DNA from 3 places in the Streptomyces sp. NPDC058092 genome. Region 2 is predicted to be linked to each of the others. Evidence: riboswitches for the same ligand, from Rfam matches in the RefSeq annotation. Region 2 holds a riboswitch; each other region holds the start of a gene.
The links. A riboswitch is a leader RNA that binds a small molecule or an ion and turns the genes downstream of it on or off. The one in region 2 is predicted to bind cyclic di-AMP.
Positions count from the first base shown of each region.

Region 1: linked by a shared signal. The riboswitch ahead of ACFVV1_RS28005 (C40 family peptidase) and the one ahead of ACFVV1_RS24250 (transglycosylase SLT domain-containing protein) in region 2 are both predicted to bind cyclic di-AMP.
Region 3: linked by a shared signal. The riboswitch ahead of ACFVV1_RS26460 (NlpC/P60 family protein) and the one ahead of ACFVV1_RS24250 (transglycosylase SLT domain-containing protein) in region 2 are both predicted to bind cyclic di-AMP.

Region 1 is NZ_JBHVSY010000019.1:121,791-126,092, forward strand. It holds gene ACFVV1_RS27990 (MerR family transcriptional regulator) at 1-942, opposite strand, end outside; gene ACFVV1_RS27995 (ATP-dependent Clp protease proteolytic subunit) at 1,536-2,171, shown strand; gene ACFVV1_RS28000 (hypothetical protein) at 2,179-2,487, shown strand; cyclic di-AMP (ydaO/yuaA leader) riboswitch at 2,870-3,053, shown strand; gene ACFVV1_RS28005 (C40 family peptidase) at 3,057-3,530, shown strand; gene ACFVV1_RS28010 (LysE family translocator) at 3,556-4,191, opposite strand; partial or broken gene ACFVV1_RS28015 (LysR family transcriptional regulator substrate-binding protein) at 4,189-4,302, shown strand, end outside.
Region 2 is NZ_JBHVSY010000015.1:94,012-98,313, forward strand. It holds gene ACFVV1_RS24240 (APC family permease) at 1-633, opposite strand, end outside; gene ACFVV1_RS24245 (hypothetical protein) at 1,026-1,319, shown strand; gene ACFVV1_RS24250 (transglycosylase SLT domain-containing protein) at 1,447-2,214, opposite strand; cyclic di-AMP (ydaO/yuaA leader) riboswitch at 2,219-2,405, opposite strand; partial or broken gene ACFVV1_RS24255 (ATP-binding cassette domain-containing protein) at 3,105-3,719, shown strand; partial or broken gene ACFVV1_RS24260 (ATP-binding cassette domain-containing protein) at 3,840-4,302, shown strand, end outside.
Region 3 is NZ_JBHVSY010000017.1:163,353-167,654, reverse strand. It holds gene pcrA (DNA helicase PcrA) at 1-1,653, opposite strand, end outside; cyclic di-AMP (ydaO/yuaA leader) riboswitch at 1,933-2,097, shown strand; gene ACFVV1_RS26460 (NlpC/P60 family protein) at 2,096-3,265, shown strand; gene ACFVV1_RS26455 (hypothetical protein) at 3,479-3,832, opposite strand; gene ACFVV1_RS26450 (NlpC/P60 family protein) at 4,189-4,302, shown strand, end outside.

The DNA.
Region 1 (4,302 bases), on a different contig from region 2:
GATGTTGCCCTGGCCGTCGTCGCCGTCTTCGCAGACACGCACCGTGCCGTCGCCCGCCACCTTGAGCACGCTGAGGTCACAGGACACACCGTCCTGCTCGCGCACCTCGCTGACGCGGACCGGGCCGGATTCCACCGCCACCCGGAAAGCCGGGACATCGACGAGGGCACGGTGCCCTGCCGGCAGGCGGATGAGGCGACGGTAATCAGGGAAGTCGTGATCGAGACACTGGCCGGCCGCCTGACGGTCCCCTGCCTCCAAGTCCACGCGGTCACCGTCCACAGTGAGCTGGGCGGATGCGTCGTCACTCAGCAGGGCTCGCATCGCGTCGGCGAGCGGGGACGGCACGATGACCTGCATACGGGGCCCGCCATGCCCGGTGGTACCGGCTTGTGCGACTGCCATCCGGTACCGGTCGGTGGCCACGATATGGAGCGTCTCACCCTCGATGTCGAACAGGACACCGCCGAGCATCGGCAGCTCCGGGTCGGTACTGGCGGCGAAGCGGACCGCGTCCAACGCCGCGGCCAACTCAGGCGCGGAGACAGCCAACCGGACGGTGCTGGCGGAGCGGAGCAAAGTCATGGGATTCTCCCTGCATTCGAGTAGCGCTCGGACTGCGGAGAACTCAATGCGGGCATCGGACAGCCCCAGTTCAAGACGACGCAGATGCGCCTGAAGCAGCTGCCGCACCAGGTCGGTGTCCTCACTGGACCAGCCGGCCAGCACCAGCCGAATGTCCGCCAACGGCATACCGGCCCGGCGCAGCCGGGCCAGCAACCGGGCCTCTTCAAGCTGCTCGGGGCCGTACCCGCGGTAGCCGCTCACAGGATCCACCCAAGTCGGGACCAGCACGCCGGCACCGTCGTAGAACCGCAGGGCGCTCACGCTCAGTCCACTGTCCCGGGCCATCTCACCAATACTGCGCATCTCGCTCTCCACACCCAGAACCCTGAGCGCTCCACCAAGTCGAGGGTCAACCCCAGCCGACCGACTCGAATATGAACAGCATCCGGGTACAGAGGCAAGGCCGGCCGATGGAGGCCGAGGAGGACGAACGACCCGTACTGAACGTGGGCAGGCCGACAGCAGCGTGCCGCCGATGTCAACGGCCATTGGGACACCCACGTGGGCGGGGTTCTCCCGATCCGTTTGCCATCAGGGGGCTGCGCCTGCAGCCTCTACCTCGCCAGACATGACACCGGCTGCGGAGTCAACCCCCGAAGGACTTCCGGAGCCGGCCACTAAGCGTCCACCTGAGCCCCGAGGACCTCCGCGTCGCCTCGGGCCACCTCACTTCTCTACTCGGTTTCAGTGAGGGCGAAGCAGCCTGATGATCAAGACGTCTAGAGATTGCGAGATATCCGCCCTCAGCGAACAGCCAAAACAGCCTCTGACCTGGGACTTTTAGTGGATCAATAGGATCACGCCCCCACCATAACCTTCTGTACGTCCTGTACATTTTTTACAGGTGCTTGCGCAGACCCCGCGCACGCGAATCTCGTACAGATCCCGGAAGAGAGGCATCGTTCATGCTGTTCCGTCCTGCCGCCCGCTACGTGCTGCCCGAGTTCACCGAGCGCACGACCAACGGGACCCGCACCCTCGACCCGTACTCCAAGCTGCTAGCCGAACGCATCGTCTTCCTCGGCACCCCGGTCGACGACACCGCGGCCAATGATCTGGTCGCCCAGTTCATGTATCTGGAACACGCCGCCCCGGACCGGCCCATCTCCCTCTACATCAACTCCCCCGGCGGCTCGTTCGGGGCCATGTCGGCGATCTACGACACGATGGAGTACCTCACCTGCGAGGTGGAGACCTACTGCCTCGGCCAGGCAGGTTCCTGCGCGTCGGTACTGCTCGCGGCGGGCGCTCCCGGCAGGCGGCACGCACTGCCCGGGGCGCGGGTCGTCGTACAGCAGCCCGAGCTCACCGAGCCGGTGCAGGGCCAGCCGTCCGATCTGGAGATCGAGGCGAGGGAGTTGGAGCGGGTCCGCGAGATGCTCACCAGACTGCTGGCCCGTCATACCGGCCGCGGCGCCGAACAGATCGCCACCGACATCGAGCGCGATCTGATCCTCGACGCCCCGGGCGCCAAGGCGTACGGCCTGGTGGACCACATCATGGAGAACCGGAAGTCATCGCTCCCGCCGCACGGCGCGCGGTGAACGCCCGATGCGGCCACCGGAGTTGCCACCACTGCCCGCACTGACGTGCGCCGAGGGCGAGTTCATCGACCGCTATCTCGAAGTCCTCGACCAACTGGGCCGGATCAACCCGGCCCGCGGCAGCGACACCTACGGCGCGCTGCGGGCCGCACAGGCGCTGGCCTCACGGGCGGGCGCGCTGCGGGACGCCCTCGCCTTGATGCACGAGCGCGGCGAAGCACAGATCCACGCCGCCACCCTGGCCCGGGCGCTGCGGGTGCTGGACGGGGAACGGCGGGCCGGACGCGTCACCGTACCCCCTGCTCCGGCGAGTTGATCAACCGTTTCGTCGCCGGGCCGGCCGGGACCAGCCGGCTTCCCTGCGCCCCCCGACAGGAGGCAGCCAACTCCCCTTCGCGACACGCCCGGTGGTCACATCAAAATTCCTCGCTCTTTCGGCGTAGAAAGTCCCTCTCGCGAGAGATTTCTCCACTTGCGTTCTTCGGGTGGACAATGAGCGGAATCCGTGATTCCACCCCTGGTGCGGGACCGGTTCGAATGACCGTCGGCGCTCCCGAAAACGTCGGCTCCACCCGAACGGGTCAGCCGTGAGGAGCCTCACAATTCGTCGTTTCTCATCGGAAATCCGACAGTCGGTGAGTCAAGATCCCTGGGACGACAAGCCCCCGCCACAGCGACGGGGCGGTCCGGGCGGACGCCGAGTCCTGCCGCCGTCCGGATGTCTGGTCGACAGAAGTGGATCGGCAGGAGTGGAGGACCCGAGCACAACGGGTCGACCGGATCACCGGTCGACCCTCGGGGTGAAGCCGCCGAGCGCGGCCGGGCAACTTCGCCAGCCCGAACCCGACAGGTCATCCTTCACAGGCGGCTGACGAAGGGTTGCGCATGACTGCGCAGGTTCATGTCCCGTCTCTGCTCGCCCGGGCCGGTACGGCCTCGGTTCTGACTCTGGCCGCCGTCGGCGGCACCATGCTCGCCCCGGGCGCCGCAACGGAGGCCCAGGCGGCGACTCTCTCCATGAAGGCGCTCAAGATCGCCGCGTCCAAGAAAGGATCGCCGTACAGGTGGGGGGCCACCGGCCCCAACCGCTTCGACTGCTCGGGTCTGACGGCCTATTCGTTCAAGAAGGCGGGCAAGAAGCTCCCCCGCACGGCCCAGCAGCAGTACAACAAGACCCGCCACATCCCGGCCTCGCACAGGCAACGCGGCGATCTGGTCTTCTTCCATTTCGGTCGCAGCATCTACCACGTGGGGATCTACGCCGGTCACGGCAAGATCTGGCATTCGCCGAGGACCGGTGCGGTGGTCCGGCTGGAGAAGATCTGGACGAAGCGCGTCTATTACGGTCGGATCCGCTGACGCGGTCCCAGCGCAGCTGAGAACCTCAGTGCAGCAGGGGGCCGGACACCAGCACCAGCCCCAACGCCGTAAGCGCCGCGCCACTGCCGCCCTCGATGGCGCGGGCGGTACGCGGTCGGCGCAGCCACCGGCCCATCCGGTCCACCAGGAGCGCCACGGCGGGGAACCAGACCAGCGCGAGCAGCGCGACGATCGTCGCTAGCAGCAAGGTCCTCGGGAGCGGCGGCTGCCCGTCGGGAACGAACTGCGGCAACAGGCTCAGGAAGAGCACCGGCGCCTTGGGTTTCAGGGCATTGGTGCGGAAGCCCTGGCGCAGCGCGCGTACGGTTCCCCGCCCTGCGGGTTCGCCCGCCGTCCCGTCCGCCCCGTCCGTGGTGCGGCGCCGTGCCGCGTACAGGGCGCTGATGCCGAGGTGGAGGACGTAGGCCCCACCGAGCAGTTGGACGGTGCGGAACAGCACGGGCACCGTCACCAGCACGGCGGCGAGCCCGGCGACGGCCAGCGCGGTGTGCACGAGGAGTCCCCCGGCAACGCCCAGCGCGGTCGCCACGCCCGCCCACCGGGAGGCGAGCGCATTGCGTACGACGACGGTGAAGTCCGCGCCCGGCAGCGCGACCATGCCCGCGGCGACCCCGGTGAAGGCGATGAGTTGTGCGTCCAGGAGGCGGGCGCCGCGCTGCTTATCCGCCACCACCGAGGGGCCCGCCTCACAGCCGCGGGCGAGCTGCTGGTCGGACATGCACGGCGGATCCTCGACGAGATGGACCAGGCC
Region 2 (4,302 bases):
CATCGCGGTGACCGTGGAGCTCGTCCCACCCGACGAGGCGACCGAACCGTGCACCAGCGCGGAGGCTCCGCGCTCGGAGTGCGCGAAGCCGAGAACGGCGACGACGCCGGCCGCGATCACTTCCAGGACGAGGAAGATGCCGGTGATCCACGCGTTGGCGCGCAGGTCCAGGAGCCCTGCGAGGGTGGCGAGCACCATGACTCCGGCGCCCGCGAGGGGGGCCGGTATGTGCACCACGGGAGCGAGGTAGTCGGCCGTGCCCATGGCGATGACCGGGGGCACGATCATCACGACCAGCAGGGAGAGCACGAAGACGAGCCACCCGGCCAGCCGTCCCGCCATGGTCGACACCATGGCGTACTCACCGCCCGCACTGGGGATGAGGGTGCCCAGTTCCGAGTAACAGAAGGCGACCGCGATACAGAGCAGCGAGCCGATGCCGATGGTCAGGGCGGTGTATGTGCCGAGGCTGGAGAACAGGTCCGGTACGACCACGAAGAGTGTCGAAGCGGGCGTCACGCAGGAGAGCGTGAGCAGTGTTGCGCCCACGACGCCGATGGAACGCTTGAGCTTCTGTGGGATGGGGCCGGTCGCGGGGGCCAGCGCCTGGGGAGCGCTGAGCGTTTCGGTCATCGTGCGATTCCGATCAACAGGTGCGGTGACTGAGCGCGGGAGCGGTATCGCCTCCAGACGAGGACGTGGTGAGTGGTTTCGTCGCTCCCAGCGCGACATGCAATCCTGACGAGTTCCGCAGGTCAAGAGCTGTTCACCTACGGAATTCGTTGTTTCGGCGATCCGATCCAACGGTTTGGCGTTGAAAGTGCGTCATCCTGTTGGCGATCGGCGGGTGCGGGAACCGCAGCGAAATCCGGTGGAAAGTTTCGCCCGTTCCAGAATCCGGAAGGGTGTGGGCGTCCCGGAGCACCGCGGCGCGCGGACGGCTGAGGGTGCGCGTCGACCGGGCTTCGGGTGCCCACACTCCGGCTGCGGGTGCGCATCCACGGACTTGGTGCCAGCCTGGAGTCATGGCTTGGGCGTCATGGACGACTCGCGGTGTGTTCTCCGGGCATGGTGGCGTGCTGACGGACGAGGTCGGCGTCCTGTCCGGGGACCTGACGGTTCACACGACCTGGGCCGATGACGTAGCCCAGGTGACTGTGCAGTACACGGGTGCGATCGACTGGTTCACCATGTCGGGCAGCCCCGTGCCGTGCTGCTCCGAGGACGACAGCCGACGCCTTCACGACGCGGTGGTGAAGTCCGTCCGTGAAGGAGCAGCGGCCACGGTTCCCAGGCCACCGCTCCGGAGGCCGGAGTAGGTGCCCCTGGAAGCGGCCGAACGGCGGTCCCTGACCGGCGGGTGCGGTCCTTCACGAGGGGCCTGCTCGGCGCCCCGTGAACTCGTGAACCCGTCGGTCCTGAACCGCCGTCAGGAGTCGTTGTGCGTCAGTAGGCGCCGAACACGTTGTCGATCGAGCCGTACTTGTCGGCCGCGTAGTTGCACGCTGCGGTGATGTTGGCGACCGGGTCGTAGCTGTCCATCGACGTGCCGGGCACGTGGTAGGCACGGAACGTCGGGGCGATGATCTGCAGGAGCCCCTTGGACGGCGTTCCCTTGGCGGCGTTCGAGTCCCAGTTGTTGATGGCCCTGGGGTTGCCGGAGGACTCGCGCATGATGTTGCGGTGGATGCCGTCGTAGCTGCCGGGGATGCCGTGCTGGGCCATGACGGCCAGCGATTCCTTGATCCAGCCGTCCAGATTGTTGGTGTACTTGGCGGGGGCGGCGGGGGTCGATACCGCGACGTTGTTCACGGCGGATACGCCAGTGGAAGCGCTGGACCCGGCCTTGGCGCCGATGGTCAGCTTCATGCCCGGGTGAATCAGGGTGGGGTTGTCACCGATGGTCTCTCGATTGTCCTCGTACAGCTTCTGCCAGCCACCGCTGACGGAATACCCCTTCGCGATCTTGGAAAGGGTGTCACCCGAGATCACTGAATAGGTGGTGGGCGCGGCCTTCTGTACGGAGATTTCCTTGGCGGTGGCGGCGGCCGGCGCCGTGGCCTTTTCGGCGGTGGCAGCCTGGGCCGGCGCGGCCGAGGCGAAGCCGGCGCAGAACAGCGGCAGCACGAGCGCGGCTCCGCCCGTGGTCGCGGCGATGAAACCGCGGGTCAGCGAAGTGGGCTTGCGACGGCGGTACTTACCCGTGGTGGGCATGGCGAATTCCTCTCCGTCGCCTACGAGGTGAGCTGTCGGGTTCAGACTGGAGATGTCTGGCCGCATGCAATTGCGACTTCACCCCGAGCCGTTCCGGATACCGGTTCGGCGGCTTACCTGGGTCCCCCGCTCCTGCCGTACGTGACTGGGTTGGATTCTCGGACGGCGGCAGGATTCGGCGTTCCGTCCGGATTGACGGTGACCGTAGGCGAGAAATACCGAAGGGAACAAGCCCCTATTTTTTGATCACAATTCATTTGCAAGATCGAATCACGGAACGGGAAGTAAGCCACCTCACATCGCAATGCCAAATTTCCTTGCACAGAAGGGAACCGGGTGGCGCGCCACGACATCGCGAGGCCTGAACGTGACTCACGCCACACAGCGTCAGAAAGGGGCATTTCGGGCAATGCTCAGAGATCGCAACTCCCCCTAAATGCCTCTTTGTTGCCCAAGAGCTCATGTCTAACGAAATCGCACATATTAGACATTTGACTGGCTCTTCGCATGTTCTCGCTCCGGTGCACCGCCGTCGGGCCGGCCACACCCGGCAGGACCGGCCGACCGTCCGCGCGTGCCACTCCCCCGCACGGCACCGAGGCGTTGCCCTCCGCCCGCCGGATCGTTAAGATGTCGAGCTGTCCTGTTGTCTCCGATAGAGGTGGACGTTGCGCATCTGAGGTTCGCGATCATCGCGCCGTACGACTCCGGTCGTGCGCCCGTCACGCAGTAGCAGTGTTTCCTCCTGCCCGTGACCCCGCGTGGATGCGACCTCGGTGCATGAGCCGTCCCTCGATCTTCTGGACCGCCGTACCTGTTCCCGTTTCGGTCGCTGCGTGGTGCTCGCATACGAAGCCCCCTTCACCGCGCTCACGACTGCGAGGATCACCATGGCGACACCCACCACCCCCAGCGCCTCCCTCACCTGCTCCGCCCTGTCTTTCCAGTGGCCGGACGGCACGACCGTCTTCGACGGGCTCTCGCTCAGCATCGGCCGGGGCCGCACCGGCCTCGTCGGCAACAACGGCGCGGGCAAGTCCACACTGCTGCGCCTGCTGGCCGGCCGGCTGTGCCCCTCCCAGGGCTCGGTGACCGTCGGCGGCAACCTCGCCCACCTTCCTCAGAACATCACCCTCGACACGACACTGCGGGTGGACGAGGCCCTGGGCATCGCCGAGCGTCGCGACGCGCTGCGCGCCATCGAGGCCGGGGATGTGGACGAGAAGCACTTCGAGACGATCGGCGACGACTGGGACGTGGAGGAACAGGCCCTCGCGACACTGGGGTCGCTCGGGCTCGGATACCTGGAGCTGGACCGCACCGTGGGCCAGATGTCCGGCGGGGAGACCGTCCTGTTGCGCCTGGCCGCCCTGCTGCTGGAACGGCCCGACGTCCTTCTGCTGGACGAACCGACCAACAATCTCGATGTGTTCGCGCGCCGCAGGCTCTACGACGCAGTCGACAACTGGCGCTCCGGAGTACTGGTCGTGGTCAGCCACGACCTCGAACTGCTCGACCGCGTGGACCGCATCGCCGAACTGCGCGCCGGGTCCGTGAGCTGGTACGGCGGTGGCTGGTCGGCCTACCAGGAGGCCCTGGCCACCGAACAGGAGGCCGCCGGGCGGATGTTGAGGGCCGCAGAGGCCGACGTGCGCCGGCAGAAACGCGAACTGGAGGAGACCCATGTGAAGCTGGCCCGCCGTCAGCGCCAAGGCAGGAAGGCGGAGGCCGACGGAGGCCTTCCGAAGATCCTCGCCGGACGCCGGAAACGGTCCGCGCAGGAGTCCGGGGGCAAGCTTCGCGGCGTCCACGAGGAGCGGCTCAGCGAGGCGCGCGAACGCCGCGAGGAGGCCGCGGACGCGGTACGCAACGACGCCGAGATCCGCGTGAGCCTTCCCCACACCGCCGTTCCCACCGGCCGCGCCGTGCTGAGCCTGCACGAACTGCGCCCTCGGTTCGGCAGGCTGCGCCAGGGCAACCTCCAGGTGCACGGGCCCGAACGCATCGCACTCGTCGGGCGCAACGGGGCCGGCAAGACCACGCTGCTGCGCACCCTGACCGGCGAGCTCGCTCCGCTGTCCGGCGAGG
Region 3 (4,302 bases), on a different contig from region 2:
TTCCAGGACCACCGCCGGGCCCGCGCCGGACTCGACGATCGTGCGCAGCTCCTCCATCAGCGTGTTGAACCGCTTGACGGCATTGGCCGACCGGGCCGCCATGCCGTACGCCTCGTCGACCCGGCGCAGCGCCTGCGGGAAGGTGATCTTCTCGCGCATCGACAGCGCGTCGATCATCGCCTCGGCGCGGTCGCCGATGCCGCGTTTGGGCACATTGAGGATGCGGCGCAGCGGGACGGTGTCCTCGGGGTTGGCGAGGACCCGGAGGTAGGCCAGGACGTCCCGGACCTCCTTGCGCTCGTAGAAGCGCACGCCGCCGACGACCTTGTAGGGCAGGCCGACGCGGATGAAGATCTCTTCGAAGACCCGGGACTGCGCGTTCGTACGGTAGAAGACCGCGACGTCGCCGGCCTTGGCGTCGCCCGCGTCGGTCAGCCGGTCGATCTCCTCGGCGACGAACTGCGCCTCGTCGTGCTCGGTGTCGGCGACATAGCCCGTGATCCGGGCGCCGGTGCCGGCGTTCGTCCAGAGGTTCTTGGGGCGGCGGCTCTCGTTGCGTTCGATGACCGCGTTGGCGGCGGACAGGATCGTCTGCGTGGAGCGGTAGTTCTGCTCCAGCAGGATCGTGGTCGCGTCCGGGTAGTCCTCCTCGAACTGGAGGATGTTGCGGATGGTCGCGCCGCGGAAGGCGTAGATCGACTGGTCCGCGTCACCGACGACGCACAGCTCGGCGGGGGCGTCGACCTCGCCGGCCGGGCCGACCAGTTCGCGTACGAGGGTGTACTGGGCGTGGTTGGTGTCCTGGTACTCGTCGACGAGGACGTGCCGGAAGCGGCGGCGGTAGTGCTCGGCGACGCCGGGAAACGCCTGGAGCAGGTGGACCGTCGTCATGATGATGTCGTCGAAGTCCAGCGCGTTGGCCTCGCGCAGCCGGGACTGGTACATCGCGTAGGCCTGGGCGAGGGTCTTCTCGAAGCCGTCCGATGCCTGGCCGGCGAAGGTCTCCTCGTCGATCAGCTCGTTCTTCAGGTTGGAGACCTTCGCCGTGAACGACTTCGGCGGGAAGCGCTTCGGGTCGAGGTCGAGATCGCGGCAGACCAGGGCCATCAGCCGCTTGGAGTCGGCGGCGTCGTAGATCGAGAACGACGACGTGAAGCCGAGCTTCTTCGACTCGCGGCGCAGGATGCGTACGCACGCGCTGTGGAAGGTCATGACCCACATGGCGTTGGCGCGCGGTCCGACGAGCTGCTCGACGCGCTCCTTCATCTCGCCCGCGGCCTTGTTGGTGAAAGTGATCGCCAGGATCTGGCCGGGGTGCACCCCGCGCTCGGCGAGGAGGTGGGCGATCCGGTGGGTCAGCACCCGGGTCTTTCCGGAACCCGCCCCGGCGACGATGAGCAGCGGGGAGCCCGCGTGGACCACGGCGGCGCGCTGCTCGGTGTTCAGCCCGTCGAGGAGCGCCGCGGGGTCGATGACGGGGCGGTGCGCGCCGTCGCGGTAGTACGCCTCCCTGGGCGGCGGGGGCCCGTCGAATACGCCCGCGAAGAGGTCCTCCGGCACCGCTTCGGGTGCGGAGTCCTCGGGGGGCGGCGGGGGCTCTTCCTCCGAGTGCTGGAGGCCGGCCAGGAAGCTGTCGTCAAAGAGGCTGCTCATCGCTTGTCGAGTCTAGGCCGCCGCAACGACACACGACGGCCGCATGCCGAACCGCACCCGGGCCGCGTGCCCGCCCCACCCCGCGACCGGGCACGCAAAGAGAGCGGACACCCACTCCCGGTGAGGAATTCCGGGCCTCCGTCCGCCCCTGCCGCCCCACTTCGCCGAGGTCACGAAAATGTATCGGGCATATCGAACATCAACCTTCACAGCAGCACCGTGGGTTGGCTAGCGTGCTCGTCCGGGCGGCCCGTACCCCCTGAGGCGAACCACGCCGAGCGGGCGCCCACGCCGAATCCGGGCTGCCCTCGTGGGAGTTCGGAACCGGGGACCCACACGCAGTACCGGGGTGAATCGGTCCTTTTCCCCATGCGGACCGTAGGGCAGCCTTCCGTTCCGCCCGAACCCGACAGCTAACCCGGTAGGCGGTCCACGGAAGGAGATGCCGACCTTGGCGTCGCATCGCAAACCGCGCACCCGGATGCGCACCACCGCACCGGCCGTCGGGCTCACGACGGCCGCACTGGCGTCCGTGACCCTGCTCTCCACGCAGAGCGCGACGGCCGCCCCCGCCCCGAAACCCGGCATCGAGGACGTCCAGAAGAAGGTCGACGACCTCTACCGGCAGGCGGGCACCGCGACCCAGCAGTACAACCAGGCGAAGGAAGCCGCCGCCACCCAGCGCACCAAGGTCGACGCCCTGCTGGATGATGTCGCCAAGCGCGCCGACCAGCTCAACGACGCCCGCAGGACGCTCGGCACGTACGCGGCCGCGCAGTACCGCAGCGGCACCATCGCGCCGAGCGCCACCTTCTTCCTGGCCGACGACCCGCAGTCGTACTTCGACCAGAGCCAGCTGATGGACCGGATGACCAGCCGGCAGCAGAAGGCGATCACGGACTTCCGTACGCAGCAGACCAAGGCGGCGAAGAAGCGTGCCGAAGCGGTGCAGAGCCTGGAGACGCTGACCACGACGCAGACCACGCTGCGCACCAGCAAGCAGGACGTCCAGAAGAAGCTGGGCGAGGCGCGCGCGTTGCTGTCGAAGCTGACCGCCGAGGAAAAGGCGCGGCTCGCGGAGCTGGAGCGGAAGAAGGAGGCGGAGGCCCGGCGCAAGGCGGAGGAACTGGCCAAGCAGCAGGCCGCCGCCAAGGCGGAGGCGGACCGCAAGGCCGCGGAGGCCGCGAAGGAAGCGGATTCCGGCAGCGGTACGGGCACGGGCAGCGGTACGGGCGCCGGCACCGGCTCGGACAGCAGCGCCACCGCCAAGGCGGAGCAGGTCCTCGCCTTCGCCCGGGCCCAGATCGGCAAGCCGTACGTCTGGGGCGCGACGGGCCCGTCCTCGTACGACTGCTCCGGGCTCACCCAGGCGGCGTGGAAGGCCGCGGGCGTCGACATCCCGCGCACCACCTGGGACCAGGTGAAAACAGGCACCCGGGTCGCGACGGCGGACCTGCGCCCGGGCGACCTCGTCTTCTTCTACGACGACATCAGCCACGTCGGCATCTACAAGGGCGACGGGATGATGATCCACGCGCCGAAGCCGGGGGCGAATGTGCGCGAGGAGTCGATCTACTACATGCCGATCTACGGCAGCGTGCGGCCGGCCTAGCGGTTCGCGTGACCATCGGCCGGGGCGTGAGCCGACATCGGCCGGGGCGTGAGCCGGCCCGCGCCCCGGCCCGCCCGCGCCCCGGCCGATTCAGGACCCGGGTCCGGCTCAGGCCCCAGGCCTCAGGCGCCTGGCGCCTGGCGCCAGGCGCCAGGACAGCGACCTCAGACCCCAGGCCCCAGGCCCCAGGGCAGCGACCTCAGGCCCCAGTTCTCAGGTCCAGAGCGTGGCGATGAAGATGTTGGCGAGCGTCAGCCCGCCCACGGCCGAGAAGGCGCCCTTGTCGACCTTCTCCTCGTCCCGCTTGATGTAGACCAGCGCGAGGACGACGACCAGGAGCAGCAGCTTGACCCCGATCTTGATGTTGTTCACGGGGTTGTCATCGGCCTGGTTGAGCCCGACCAGTGCGACACCGGTGACCAGCATCGTCAGCGCGCCGTGGAGCATCGCCGGAACGAACCGGGCCGTGCCCGCGCCCATCGCCTTCATCTGGGTCAGGAAACCGCCCAGCAGAGAGGCGATACCGATGATGTGCAGGGCGACGAAGACATGAATGAGTACGTCCATGAGGCCGCAGCCTAGCCCCGCCCATATCACCACTCCGCAGGCAGGTACGGCTTCCTGCCGCTTCGCTCGCGTCTGCACCAATTGCCTGACTCTGGTGCAATTTTTCCGATCGATTGGCGACAGTGCCGCGCCAAATTCGGGCAATAGGCGTCATTACGACTCTTCCCCGTGCCCCGGGTTTAGCGTCCTGACCAGGTGACCGGCCTCACCGCCGCTCCGCACCCGGACGGCACACCGGTCACCCCGCTGGGAGATCCGGCGGCGGGCCGCTCCCCCGTTGGCGACCCGCCGCCGGACCTCCGGCGGGCCCGCCGGTAGTCCCCGACGGGCAGTCGCCAGGAAGGACGCACGCCCCCGTGGCAGCGCACCGGAAACCCAAGCAGCGCCCGTACACCGGCTCTGCTGCCCGCACCGCGGCCGCCCTCGCCTTCGCCGGGGCCGCCACCGCTGCCGTACTACCGGGGTCGGCG